3 regions of the Lactobacillus sp. XV13L genome follow, and region 1 is predicted to be linked to each of the others. Evidence: predicted binding sites of a transcription regulator. Region 1 holds the regulator's gene; each other region holds the start of a gene.
What was found. Region 1 encodes LexA, which represses DNA repair genes until DNA is damaged. Its sites were predicted from a motif close to CNAACANNTGTTNG; they were not measured.
Positions count from the first base shown of each region.

Region 2: xerS (tyrosine recombinase XerS) is a predicted target of LexA. The motif match lies at 2,373-2,386, and genes of this name have one in related genera.
Region 3: recA (recombinase RecA) is a predicted target of LexA. The motif match lies at 1,827-1,840, and genes of this name have one in related genera.

Region 1 is NZ_JBWXGD010000001.1:291,018-295,303, reverse strand. It holds gene trmD (tRNA (guanosine(37)-N1)-methyltransferase TrmD) at 1-241, shown strand, start outside; gene rplS (50S ribosomal protein L19) at 356-703, shown strand; gene AC2JF6_RS01370 (nucleoside phosphorylase) at 801-1,565, shown strand; gene AC2JF6_RS01365 (hypothetical protein) at 1,804-2,100, opposite strand; gene lexA (transcriptional repressor LexA) at 2,333-2,956, opposite strand; gene AC2JF6_RS01355 (DUF896 domain-containing protein) at 3,101-3,349, shown strand; gene AC2JF6_RS01350 (YneF family protein) at 3,419-3,634, shown strand; gene AC2JF6_RS01345 (ABC transporter ATP-binding protein) at 3,706-4,286, shown strand, end outside.
Region 2 is NZ_JBWXGD010000001.1:101,063-105,348, reverse strand. It holds gene AC2JF6_RS00515 (DegV family protein) at 1-478, shown strand, start outside; gene AC2JF6_RS00510 (NUDIX hydrolase) at 506-1,141, shown strand; gene xerS (tyrosine recombinase XerS) at 1,226-2,317, opposite strand; gene AC2JF6_RS00500 (helix-turn-helix domain-containing protein) at 3,962-4,286, shown strand, end outside.
Region 3 is NZ_JBWXGD010000003.1:67,766-72,051, reverse strand. It holds gene rny (ribonuclease Y) at 1-506, opposite strand, end outside; gene recA (recombinase RecA) at 634-1,746, opposite strand; gene AC2JF6_RS03120 (ABC transporter permease) at 1,898-2,557, opposite strand; gene AC2JF6_RS03115 (glycine betaine ABC transporter substrate-binding protein) at 2,550-3,491, opposite strand; gene AC2JF6_RS03110 (ABC transporter permease) at 3,503-4,126, opposite strand; gene AC2JF6_RS03105 (ABC transporter ATP-binding protein) at 4,128-4,286, opposite strand, start outside.

The DNA.
Region 1 (4,286 bases):
GGAAAGCTTTGCCCACGGCCTGCTCGAGTACCCCCAGTACACCAGACCGGAAGACCTGGACGGGATGAAGGTGCCGGCGGTGCTCTTGTCCGGCAACCACCAGAAGATTGCCGCGTGGCGCCACAAGGAGGCGCTGCGTGCAACCTACCTGCACCGCCCTGACCTATTGGCAAAGTATGAATTGTCGAGCGCGGAGAAGAAGATGCTGGAAGAGGTCAAGCGTGAGGAGGACCGCGCTTGATTTCAGCGGATTTGTTTGCTAGAATAATCAAGGTGCAATTTTGTTTGCACTAATAATTAGGGGTGTTCCGCTGGGGCTAAAGAGCGCCCATGAATGCCGTAGAAGGAGAAAAAAATGGATCCATTAATTCAAGAATTGACCAAAGAACAATTGCGTGATGACATTCCTGATTTCCGCGCCGGTGACACTGTTCGTGTTCACGTCCGCGTTGTTGAAGGAACGCACGAGCGTATTCAGATGTATGAAGGCGTTGTTATCAAGAAGAAGGGTGCCGGTATTGGTGCTACTTACACTGTTCGTAAGATGGCCTCCGGTGTTGGCGTTGAGCGTACCTTCCCGGTTAACGACCCGCGTGTAGCGAAGGTTGAGGTGCTGCGTCACGGTCGTGTACGTCGTGCCAAGCTCTACTACCTGCGTGATCGTCACGGCAAGGCTGCTAGAATTGCAGAAAAGCGCCGTTAATCCGCTTAAATTAAAGAGAACCATCCTGTTGCGGGGTGGTTCTCTTTTTTTGGCTATGGTAAAATCGATAGCAATATAATTTGTGGAGGAAACTACTATGGAAAACTTGTTTTTGGCGGACTTTGATGCTAGCCCGCGCGCCGTCATCGAACCCGACCACGAAAAGGCCGAAACGCACTACCACTTTCCGGCCAAGTTGCTGTTTGGCTTTATCACAAGCGATGCCATTGACGCTTTTTTGGCCCAGCACCCGCACCGCGTCCTCGGCCAGTTCGACTGCTTTGAGGGCTTGACGCCAATCTACGCGGTTGACTTGCCAAACGAAACGGTCACGTTCTGCCAGGCTAAATTGGGCGCCCCGGCAGCCGTACAGCTTTTGGACTGGCTGGTTGGCTACGGCGTTAGGCAGGTACTGGCAATCGGATCGGCCGGCGTTTTGGTCGACCTGCCCGAAAACTACTTCTTGGTGCCAACGAGGGCAATTCGCGACGAAGGGACGTCCATGCACTATGCGCCAGCGCAGAATTTCATTGACCTGCGGTCGTCCTTTTTGACGCGCGTGGAAAAATTGATGGGTACGAACGGAGTGCGGGTCAAGGAGGTCACGACCTGGACTACCGATGGCTTCTTCCGGGAAACGCCGCAAAAGGCCCAGCAGTTTAAGGCCCTGGGCGCGTCCTGCGTGGAGATGGAATGCGCGGCACTGGCGGCTTGTGCACAATTCCGCGGCGTTGATTTTGCCCAGGTTTTGTTTACGGCGGACTCGCTCAGTGACCTGGACCAGCATGCAGGACGGGGCTGGGGCAGGGACGCACACGAAGAGGCACTTGACCTTGCAGCCCAGATTCTGGATAACCCCTAGTCCCAACTTTGTGAAAAGCAGCAGCCATGAAACGACCGTGGAACGGATGGAAATTTCACAAGCAAAAACAATAATGCTGGTTTGACAGGCTTTATTGTTTTAAACCAGGCCCAGTATTTGTGAAGCGTGATTATACAGTAGATGTGGAAAGTCCCGCATACCGCTTTTGGCAGGTGGTAGGCGGCGCCTGCCCCTTCATCAGCCGTCCCGCATGCGTTTCTTGCGTCCTTTAAATTAACTAAAAATTGAGGTTGAGCCCAATCAGCAGGATGGTCAGGAAGAAGCGGACGAGCCAGTGGCTCCAGTCAACCCGATGGTGGAGTGCCATGCCGTTGACCGCGGCGACAATTAAAAGGGCGAGCAGGAAACCCGTAACGATTGTGGGCCGGTCCGTTAGCCCGGCAAGGACGACGCCAGCGCCCAGCAGAAAATTGGCTGCAACGAGCCAGACGGGCAAGGTTTTGTGGGCTGCCAGCGCCGCCAAACCCATGATGCCGCCGTATAAAATGGTTAAGAAACAGGTTAAGTAATTCATTGATTTTTCTCCTTTGCAAAATTAAAGCACCAGCTGCACCCCGACGTCAAGGCGGCGTCGCCGCTAACGGACAGGCAAGAAGGGTGGGGCAGCGCACGATTTCTTCTGCAACAAAAAAGCCGTCCGGCCAACCCCTGAATTGTGGAATTCATGAGTTGGCAAAACGGCTGTATTGAAGGGCAAGAGCCCGTTTGCCCGAATAGATTGGGAGAAACAACTCGGGCAGTAGCAACTAGAAAATATTGCTGCGGTAAAGGCCGACTACCTTGCCCAGAATCTGCACGTTCTCCAGAATGATCGGTGCCATCGTGTCGTTTTCCGGCTGCAGGCGGAAGTGATCCTTTTCCCTGTAGAAACGCTTGACGGTGGCCTCGTTCTCATCGGTCATGGCGACGACAATTTCACCGTTGGTCGCGGTGCTCTGCTTGCGTACGATAACATTGTCGCCGTTCAGAATACCGGCATTGATCATGCTCTCGCCGTGTACCCGCAGCATGAACAGGTCGCCCGCATCGTTGGCAAGGTCGGGCGGCAGCGGGAAGTAGTCTTCAATGTCCTCCACCGCCAAAATGGGCTGACCAGCCGTGACGACCCCGACAACGGGAATTTCGGTTGGCTTGAGCCCAAGCAGCTTCTTGCCCTCGTCGGTTATTTCCAGTGCGCGCGGTTTCGTTGCGTCCTTAATGATCAGGCCCTTGCGTTCCATTCGGGAGAGGTGGCCGTGAACGGTCGAAGTGGACGACAGGTCAACCGCGTGGCAGATTTCGCGGACGGTGGGCGGGAACCCCCGCTTTTGGACGGTATCATAGATGTAGCGTAGAATTTGCACTTGCTTATTATCCTGAATGTTGGTCATAATTTTGCTCCCTTGCACTTGACAAACTGTTGATAAGCATATTTTAGCAAATATCTGGCATAAACGCAAACAAACGTTCTAAGAAATTAAACTTTTTTTATTGGACGAAATAAGGTAGACTTTTTAGGATAAGGGGTGTAAATAATGACTGAAGACGAAGAAAAAAAGTTGATCAACCGCATCAACGAACTGTACCATAAGAAAAAGACCGTCGGACTGAGCGTTGAGGAGGAAGATGAGCGTAAAGAGTTACACCAAAAGTTCATCAAGAACTTCCGCGCGGGCTTTAAGCAGGACGTTGAAAACCTGGTTCTGATTGATAAAAACGGACGTGAGGTAACGTCTGAAAAGGCCAAACGGGCTCAACGGGAAAAAGGTTTAAGAAAAGATTAACGTTTATCTTTAATTTTACTTAATTTTTAGGTAAGATATAACTATTGGACAAATTGAGGTGAACATTTTATGAATATGGGATTAGCAGTCTTTTTAATTGTAATAGCACTGTTGCTGGGCCTAATTGGCGGTTTTTACGGTGCAAGAGCATACATGAAGAAGTATTTTAAGGATAATCCACCAATCAATGAAGACATGATTGTTGCCATGATGTCACAGATGGGCCAAAAACCTTCGGCCAAGAAGGTTAACCAGGTGATGAACATGATGAAGCACCAAAAATAATGGTCTTGCACGATTGAGAATAAAGGCGGAGGATTGTCTCCGCCTTTTTATTTATGGAAGATAGATGAGCTATGAAAATATTTTTTAAACTAGGCTGGTTTTTTAAAAAAGAAAAGAAGCGCTACCTGATTGGCATTGCCTTTTTGGCCTTGACCTCGATAGTCAACCTGGTGCCGCCCCGCATTCTGGGGCTAATGGCTGACCAGTTGGAACTGGGCCACATCAGCTGGCAGGAGTATGGCCTGTTGATCCTGGCAATAATCCTGGCGGCGCTCCTGCTCTATGGCTTCCGTTACTTTTGGCGCCGGCAGATCTGGGGCGGTTCCGCGGAACTGGAATTGCAGTTGCGCTCGAAATTGTTTGCCCACTTTATGGAAATGGACCGCACCTTTTACCAGCGGCACCGGACCGGGGACCTGATGGCCCATGCCACCAATGACGTTTCCGCCGTTCAAGAAGTTGCCGGTGAGGGTGTTTTGACCCTGGTTGACTCGCTGATCATGAGCGTCTCGACGATGGTTGCCATGATTATCTTTGTCGACTGGCGCCTGACGGTCGTGGCGCTTTTGCCGCTGCCGTTTCTGGCCTGGGGGGCGTGGAAACTGGGCGACCAGCTCCATGATGCCTTCGACAAGTCGCAGGCAGCCTTTTC
Region 2 (4,286 bases), 190 kb from region 1:
TGCGCTGGACGATATACTTAAACGCCTCGAACAAATCAGGTCGACAATCGATGAAATCTTTGTTGTCAATGACCTCAAAAACTTGAGTCGCGGCGGCCGTTTGAGCAATGCAAGCGCCTTTATCGGTTCCATGCTGAACATTAAGCCGCTCCTGACGTTCAAAGACGGCAATATCGTTGCGTTCGACAAAATTCGGTCGATGAAACGGGCCTTCACCAAAATCAAGAGTCTCACCCTTGATAAAATCACTGTGCTCCCGTACAAGGATAAGATAAAGCTGTTCATCATTGATTCCAATGACAGCAGCCAGGTTGAAGAGGCCAAGGCCTTTCTGCAGGAAAATTTCCCGGAGCAGAATATTTCGCTCACGCAATTCAGCCCCGTAATTGCCACACACTTAGGCGAAAAAGCGCTGGCCATTGGCTGGATGATTGACATCGACAAGATTGACCTGACCCAAAACGGCAAGGGCTTTTAGTACGTAAAAGGGTTAGGGAGGATATTAATGAAAGAACAGGATCGCCTTACTAACTGGGCAGTTGAATTGCAAAGTCTGGCGCAAAACGGACTTGAGTATGGCCATGATCGCTTCGACCGGGAGCGCTATGCCCGTATTAGGGCAATTGCAACGGAAATGATGACATTAAAGACGGGCTTGCCACTAAAGCAGGTCAGGCACCTTTTTAGCAGCGAAGACGGCTACCAGACGCCCAAGTTAGGAACCAGAGCCGCGATTTTTAGAGACCAGAAGATTCTACTGGTCCGCGAAACGACGGATGAGCGGTGGTCGTTGCCCGGCGGCTGGTGCGAGCCCAACGTGTCTGTCAAGGATAATTGCGTTAAGGAAGCCCGCGAAGAATCCGGCCATGATATTGCGGTAGACCGCGTGGTTGCAATATGCAATCACAACACTAATATTCACAACGAAAATAGGGTTACACGGGCAATCAACGTCTGCAATATTTTCTTTTTGTGCAGCGATTTGGGTGGCACTTTTGGCCAAAACAGCGAAACCAGCGCGTGCTGCTACTTCGATTATGACCACTTACCCCCGCTTTCCCTTCAACGAAACAGCAAAGAGGAAATTAGGATGTGCTTTGATGCCAGTAACGATCCTAACTGGCAGACCAGGTTTGACTGAAAGAATTGTAAATAAAAACACCGGCGAATGATATGGCCTCAAAATTTGTTTAATCTTGGGGTTTACATCAAAAGCCAGTGTTTTTTATTTGCTTTTTAGGTTTGCTGCATCATCGCCGTCACTTGCCGCAATTTCGTTCAAGGCCGCACGCTGCTTGCTCTGGTCAACGTGCGTGTAGAGATCGGTTGCTGAAGTGCCTTTTTGACCGAGCTGCTGCGCAACCAGCACCTGGTCCTTGGTCACGCTGTAGAGCTCAGAGGCAAGCGTGTGCCGCAGCTTATGGGGCGTGAGCGGATGACCGAAGGCAGCGGAATACTTGTTAACCATTTTTTCGATTGCGTTGGTGGTCATTCGTTTGGTCTGGTCGTGCCACCTAGTGAGAAAAAAGGCCGTTTCTTTTTTAGAAGCCGCATAGCGCTGCCTGCGGACTTTTTGGTAGTCCCGAATGTAATCCAGCGTCCATTCAGCAATCGGCACGCTGTCACGCTGTCCGCCCTTGCGGGTCACGTCAAGCAGCGCCTTTTTCAAGTTAAGGTCGGCCACGTTGACCCCGGCGCATTCAGAAACCCGGATGCCCGTCCCGAGAATCAGTGCAACGATTGCCAGGTCACGCTCCTTGTTGACCCTAAACGCCGGCAGGGCATGTTTGTTGCAGCTTTTTTCATAATCATTGGTAATAAAGTCCAAGAACTGGTACTTCAGTTTTCCAACATACATGTGCGATTCGAGGATGTGCGCACGGTAGTTGAGCGTCTTCGTATTGTTAAGCGAATCAATCTTCAGCATCACGTTCCGTTCAAAGTAGGGCTGACCCTCATTGTTGTCGGCTGTGATGGTCAAAAACTTGAAGAGCGAACGCAGTGCGTTGATCGAGCGGTTGATTGTCGTTGGCGCGTTGAGGTGGCCCTGCTGGTTCTTGACGTGACCCAGGTAGTTGATATAGAGCATAATATCGTTGCGGTGCAGGTTGGCCAGCGTTGCTGTCTCGATGTGCTTGTTATCTGGGGCAGGGGAAATCGACTCCTGGCGCAGCCAGTCAAAAAAGCGCCTTATTTCAGTCAGGTACTGGTAGGAGGTGGTGAGGGAAAGGTTAGACCCGAAGTTGTATTCCTTAACAAAATCCGGCATTTTGCGCAATTCTTCTTCAATAAGATCAAGGTACTTTTTGGTTTCCATGTTTATCATTCTCCTAATTGCAATGTTGCTGTCTTATTAATTATAAAGTAAAAATAGAATGTATGTTTGGATTTGCTTTATAAAAGAGCAGGAGGGGACGAAGAGGGGGACCAGTCACCCGCGGTCTAAAGCAGCAGCATTTGGCGTAAGTTAAAATAAATTTTATAAGCAGTGAAGCCAAGCGAGCGGCAGGCATGCCGGTTATGGCTGCTGAATAGCGAACAATGGCACAGCGACCAAGTTTGCTTTTGCTCCAAGCACAATTGCTGCTCCCAAATTTGGACACATGAGCTCTGCCAGCATACAGAATTATTGGGACTAGCATCGACATGAATTGATAAGATTATGAATTATTAAAATTACGGCAAAAAATTTAAAAGTTAAACGATAAACCCAAGCATGAAATCACGGCAAGAAAGCTCGCAAATCCATGCAGGGCCTTACATTTACCTATCATTAAAATTATAGTTTTAATGATAGAAAAAGACTTAAACCTGGTTGAGCACCCGTTATAAAATTATAATCGGCCGTGCGCAATACAGCCGATTTCTAGTCAGAATTTCTTTAGTTGCCAGATCAAATTCAGCTGCTTGTGCTTTCTGCCTGTGCCTGTCCCAGCCACACGACTTAGCGTGCAATTGGCTGCTGGCGACATAACTTTGATGTGTTATGTGTTGATGAATCCCGCCAACGCATGCTGCAAATCCGGTTGGCGTGTTAGATGCGACCATGGGACACCTTTACACCTAAAAATAATTTAACGCCGCCAAAAAGTCCACGTCAGCTGTCCGTGTCCAGTTATTGTGATGAACTGTATTTAGTGCCTGGCAGTGTCATCTGGCGTGAATTTAACCGCGGATGGGCATATAACTACCCGCACCTGGGACCGGTCCAATGCAATAAAATGCAATAGGAAGAGCAAAACTGTGCGTGTTTACGCTGAACCGGATTGCTGCTTAACGTGGATTGTTCACTGGCAACCCATGCCTTGCCGCGGCAGCAATACGATTGGTTACAGCTTAACTTTACATAATATATATTATACGAAGTTATTGAGGAATGCTTGTCACTACCGCCTATCCTATCCCTTTCCGCTGGCGCGCAATGAAAAGATTGCACAGCTAGCTATAATTTATTAATCGCCTGGCAAGTATTCTTTTGTCTTTGGTGCTCTCAAGAGAATTCGGCTAATTGAGCCCACAATTAAATCATTTATTAACTTTAGCTAATCAAATGAAAATGATTTATTAATTGAATGCTTAAATTAATTTCAGCAATAATTTAAATAAGTGTATTTTTTAACCTAAATTTATATATTGGTAATATTTTATTAATAGTTTTGTAGGTCTGCTTTGTATTAGCAATCATAACAGGTACTTACACCGCTCAAAATAATATTTGCCAATTTTTATATTTTTATTTTAGTCTTATTTTTTTAGTGCATTTTTATTTAATTTTTTGTGTATTTAGCTTACAATACTATCCATGGGGTATATATTTAAAACAATTCTTCCGATTTCTGTCTTTCTTTTAAGTTTTAGTTGAAATTAATTGTTTTATACGCTATTTTTATTATTTGACACTATGACTGTTTCCGTCAGTTTATAGGGTTAAGGTTATTTTTAGAAAGGTTGAATTTATTCCATGAGTATAAATTTAGGAAAAGAAATATGCCGTCGTCGTCGTGAGCAAAAGCTGACCCAGGAGGATCTTGCTGAACTGAGTGACTTGTCCGTGAACTTTATTTCGCGTCTTGAGCGGACAAAAAATCAGAACATCAGTATTCAAAAGCTTGACTCGATTGCAAGGGCCCTTAACACTACTACGCCAGATATTATCATGAACGCATACCGCTTCAAGGAAGTCAAGGTTGAGGGTCACCAGGATAATACGCCTGTATTCATTAAGAAGGTTGTTAATGAATTAAGAAAGATGCCTGCCGAAAAGGCCGAGCGCGTCTGCAAATCTT
Region 3 (4,286 bases), on a different contig from region 1:
TGGGCAACTTCGTAAAGCTTTTGCTGGCTTTGTTCAATTAAATCATTTGCATCCTGAACTTTCTTGCTCAGTTCAGTTTGGTCCTTCTTTAATTGTTCCTCCTTCTTGGCTAGTCCATTTTCACGTTCCACCAGCAGCTCGTTCTTGTGGTCAAGCGTATCCTCACGCTGTTTTAGACGATTGTTGTCACGTGCAATTTCGGCACGCTTGACGTTCAGGTCGTCTTCAACTTTTTGCCGGTAGCCCTGAATCTTTTCCTGCGCCTCAAGAATTTTTTCCTTCTTGGTGTTTTGCGCACTCTGCTCTACTAGCACCTTCTGTCGCAAAGCTTCAGAGTTAGTTAAAGCTGCCTGTTTTTTTGCTTCAGTTAGAATATGGTCGGCATCGTTTTGCGCATTCTGCGCCTTCTTTTCCCAGATATCCCTGCGGATAAGGTATCCAATATCTGCACCCATTAAAATTGAAATAATAACAATCGCGACGGGAATCAAAATTATTTTTGTCATGATTACTATCGCCTTTTTTATTTTTAAGATTATTCACACAGTATTAATGATAAAGAACCGCAAGGGTTATGTCAATTAATAGAAAAAACCTTGACCACTTTACAGGTCAAGGTTAATCTCTTCAACTCTAATTGCTTTTGCTATCGGCTTCCTTATCTGCGGAAGCCTCCTTTTCTGCAGGCTTGACTTCTTGGGCCTTCTTCGCCTTGACCTTCTCCGGGTCCTCGCGGTCGGCAATCGAGTCCTCATCGATGCCAAAGGCATGGCGCACCTGCTGTTCAACGTCTGCGTAAATATCCGGGTGCTCTTCCAGGTACTTCTTCGCGTTCTCACGGCCCTGGCCAATCCGCTCGTCATTATATGAATACCACGAGCCGGCCTTGTTGACAATATCTTTTTCGGCCGCCATGTCAAGCAGTTCACCGCTCTGCGAGATCCCCTGGCCGTACATCATGTCAACCTCGGCAACCTTGAACGGCGGGGCAACCTTATTCTTGACCACCTTGATTTTGACACGGTTACCGGTAATCTCACCGCCGGTCTGCTTAATCTTCTCCGCCCGCCTGATTTCAAGCCGAACGGTCGCGTAAAACTTGAGCGCACGACCACCAGGCGTGGTCTCCGGGTTGCCAAACATGATGCCAACCTTTTCACGAATCTGGTTGATAAAAATCGCAATTGTTTTGGTCTTATTGATGTTGCCGGAGAGCTTGCGCAGGGCTTGACTCATTAAACGGGCCTGCAGCCCGACGTGGCTATCGCCCATGTCGCCGTCTATTTCAGCCTGCGGAACAAGCGCCGCAACGGAGTCAACAATTAGGATGTCGATGGCACCGCTGCTAATCAGGGTATCAGCAATCTGGAGGCCCTCTTCACCCGTGTTGGGCTGGGACAGAATCAGCGCGTCCACGTCAACGCCCAGTGCCTCGGCATAGGCCGGATCCATTGCGTTTTCGGCATCGATATAGGCCGCCGTGCCGCCGCGTTTCTGGACCTCAGCAACCGCATGCAGTGCAACGGTGGTTTTACCGGAAGATTCTGGTCCGTAAATTTCAACTATTCGTCCCCGGGGGTAGCCACCCACGCCGAGGGCGGCGTCTAGCGCAAGCGAACCGGACGGAACGGTTGAAATCTTGGTGTTTGCCTTATCGCCCATCCGCATAACGGCACCCTTGCCAAAATTTTTCTCAATTTTCTTCAGTGCCGCGTCCAGCGCAGCCTTCTTTTCATCTTTGGCCAAGACTTGTTTTCCTCCTCTAATAATCGTTAATTAATCCTCGTTAATTATACTTTGATTCACTTGTTATTTGCAAGAAAAAGCGAACAAGCGTTTTGATTTTTTTGCCTTGCATTATTAATTACGCCAAAAAAGCCACATTTCTCCTAAAATTTTACCGTCTGAGTCCCCGGGGCTGCAGCCATTTTTGCATAAAATTCAGAAGCAGGTCGACCATGATGGCCATCAAGGCCGTCGGGAGTGCACCCGCCAAAATTATTGCGCTGCCGCTCGTGGCGTTGGTTCCGCGGATGATAATGTCGCCCAGACCGCCCGCGCCAACGAACGAACCGATTGAGGTTATCCCGATCGCGATGACCAGCGCGTTTTTTAGGCCGGCAATTATTACGGACAGCGACAGCGGCAGGCGCACCATGTAGAGCAGCTGCAGCTTCGTCATGCCCATGCCCTTGCCGGAGTCGATGATGTCCTTGTTGACGTTCCGCATGCCCGTGTACGTGTTCTTGATGATCGGCAAGAGCGAATACAGCGTGACGGTAACGATGACCGTCATGACGCCAAGGCCCAGCCCGATCATGATGATTGACAAGAGGGCAAGCGAGGGAATGGTCTGGATGAAGTTGGCAATTTCCACTACAAAGTCGCCCAGGTGGGCATTGCGCGAAATGAAAATACCGATTGGAATTCCGATGATTGCGGCAAACAGGACCCCGTATATTGAAATCAGAAACGTGCGGTTGAATTGCTCAAGCACGTAGCCGCCATTATGCTGATAATAATAGATAAACTGCCGCCATAAAGATAACTTAGCCATTATTTTGCCCCCTAAAGTAATTGTGCTTCACTAAAAACTGGCGGGCAACGGTTGCTGGTTCCAGCAGCTTGTCATCCACCTGGAAGTTCATTTTGCGAATCTCATGCACGTTAATATTGCCGACAAGACGCCGCAAAAGCGGCTTTAGTTCCGGGTGCTCGCGCAGCAGGTAATTATTGATCAGCATGCCGCAGTTGTAGGGTGGGAAAAAGTGCTTATCGTCTTGGAGCAGATGCAGGTGGTAGGAATCAATGCGGCCATCGGTCGAGTAGCCCAGGATGACGTTCATCTTGCCGCTCTTCAGGGCCGAATAAACCAGCCCGATGTTCATCGGGTGCGCCTTGCTAAAGGTCATGCCATACGCCGTTTGAAAGGCCGGATAGCCCACGCCGGGCGCATTGACCCACTCGGACGCAACGCCGAAGGAAAACTTGTTTTCCACCTTCTTCAGGTCCGAAATTTTGTACAAACGATATTTTTGCTGGTCCTTCTTCCGTACCATGAACGCATAATTATTGGCAAAGCCATAGGTGTGCAGGTAGGTTTGGTCCCAGCGCTTCTTGACCTCGCGGCGCACCGTGGCGTTTGCCCGGCGCGAGTCCTTGATCGGCGGCAGCAACAAGTTGGCCGTCAGTTCTCCCCCGTCATAAGCAGCGGCCTGGATATCGGCGTCGTGGCGCACTAGGGCCTGGTGCTGCATTGGGGCCGAGCCGAGGTTGTTGACAATCGAAGCCTTGTAGGGCGTCTCTTTTTCAATCAGCTGCGCGATAATGTTGGCAACTATCTGTGATTCCGTAGTGGTCAGTGCCGTTATCCGGATATTTGCGCTGCTGCCCCGCGTATCCGCCAAGCCCGGCAGGCCGCAGGCACTGGTAGCCACCATGACTACGAAAGCGAGGAACGCCAGCGTTATCTTTTTGAAATCTTTTTTCATCAGCGTCCTCCTCATATGCCCTTAGGCGTAATCCGCCGTTCCAACTTGCCCAGCAGGTAATCCGTTAAAAGTGCCATGATAATTACCGGAATAGTCCCACCCAGGATCAGGTCGGGCTGGTACAGGCTGAGCCCGTTAAAGATAAAATCGCCCAGGCCACCGGCACCAATGTAGGAAGCAAGCGTTGCCCACGCAATGACGTAGATGGCCGAAAGACGGATGCCCGCCATAATCACGGGCATTGCAAGCGGGATGTCAACCTTCATAATCAGCTGCATCCTCGTCATGCCCAGACCAAGCGCCGAATCAACCGTATCGGGATTGACGCTCGTCAAGCCCACGTATGTGTTGCGCAGAATCGGCATCAGGCTGTACAAAAAGAGCGCAATAACCGCCGGCACCTGCCCGACCCCGAAAAACGGAATCATCATCGCCAGGAGCGCCAGGGCGGGAATCGTCTGCAGCATGCTGGCAACGGCAATTACGACCTTGGCCGTGCGGGGAAACTTCAGCAGAAGAACGCTGAGCGGAACCGCCACAATAATGCCCAACGCAAGCGAAATGGCCGCAATGTAGATTTGCTGCCAGGTTTTGACAATCAATTCTGAACCGTGCTGAGCTAAAAAAACCGACATACTAATTCGCCTCTTTTTTGGATTGCGTATGCAGGGGCGTCTTGTCGCCCCAAATTTTTTCGTAAACAACATTAACCAGGCTGGAGCGGGTGACGATGCCAATCAGGTGCTGGTCCTTATCGACAACCGGCACGTACTGCCCGCTGTGGCTCAGGATGCG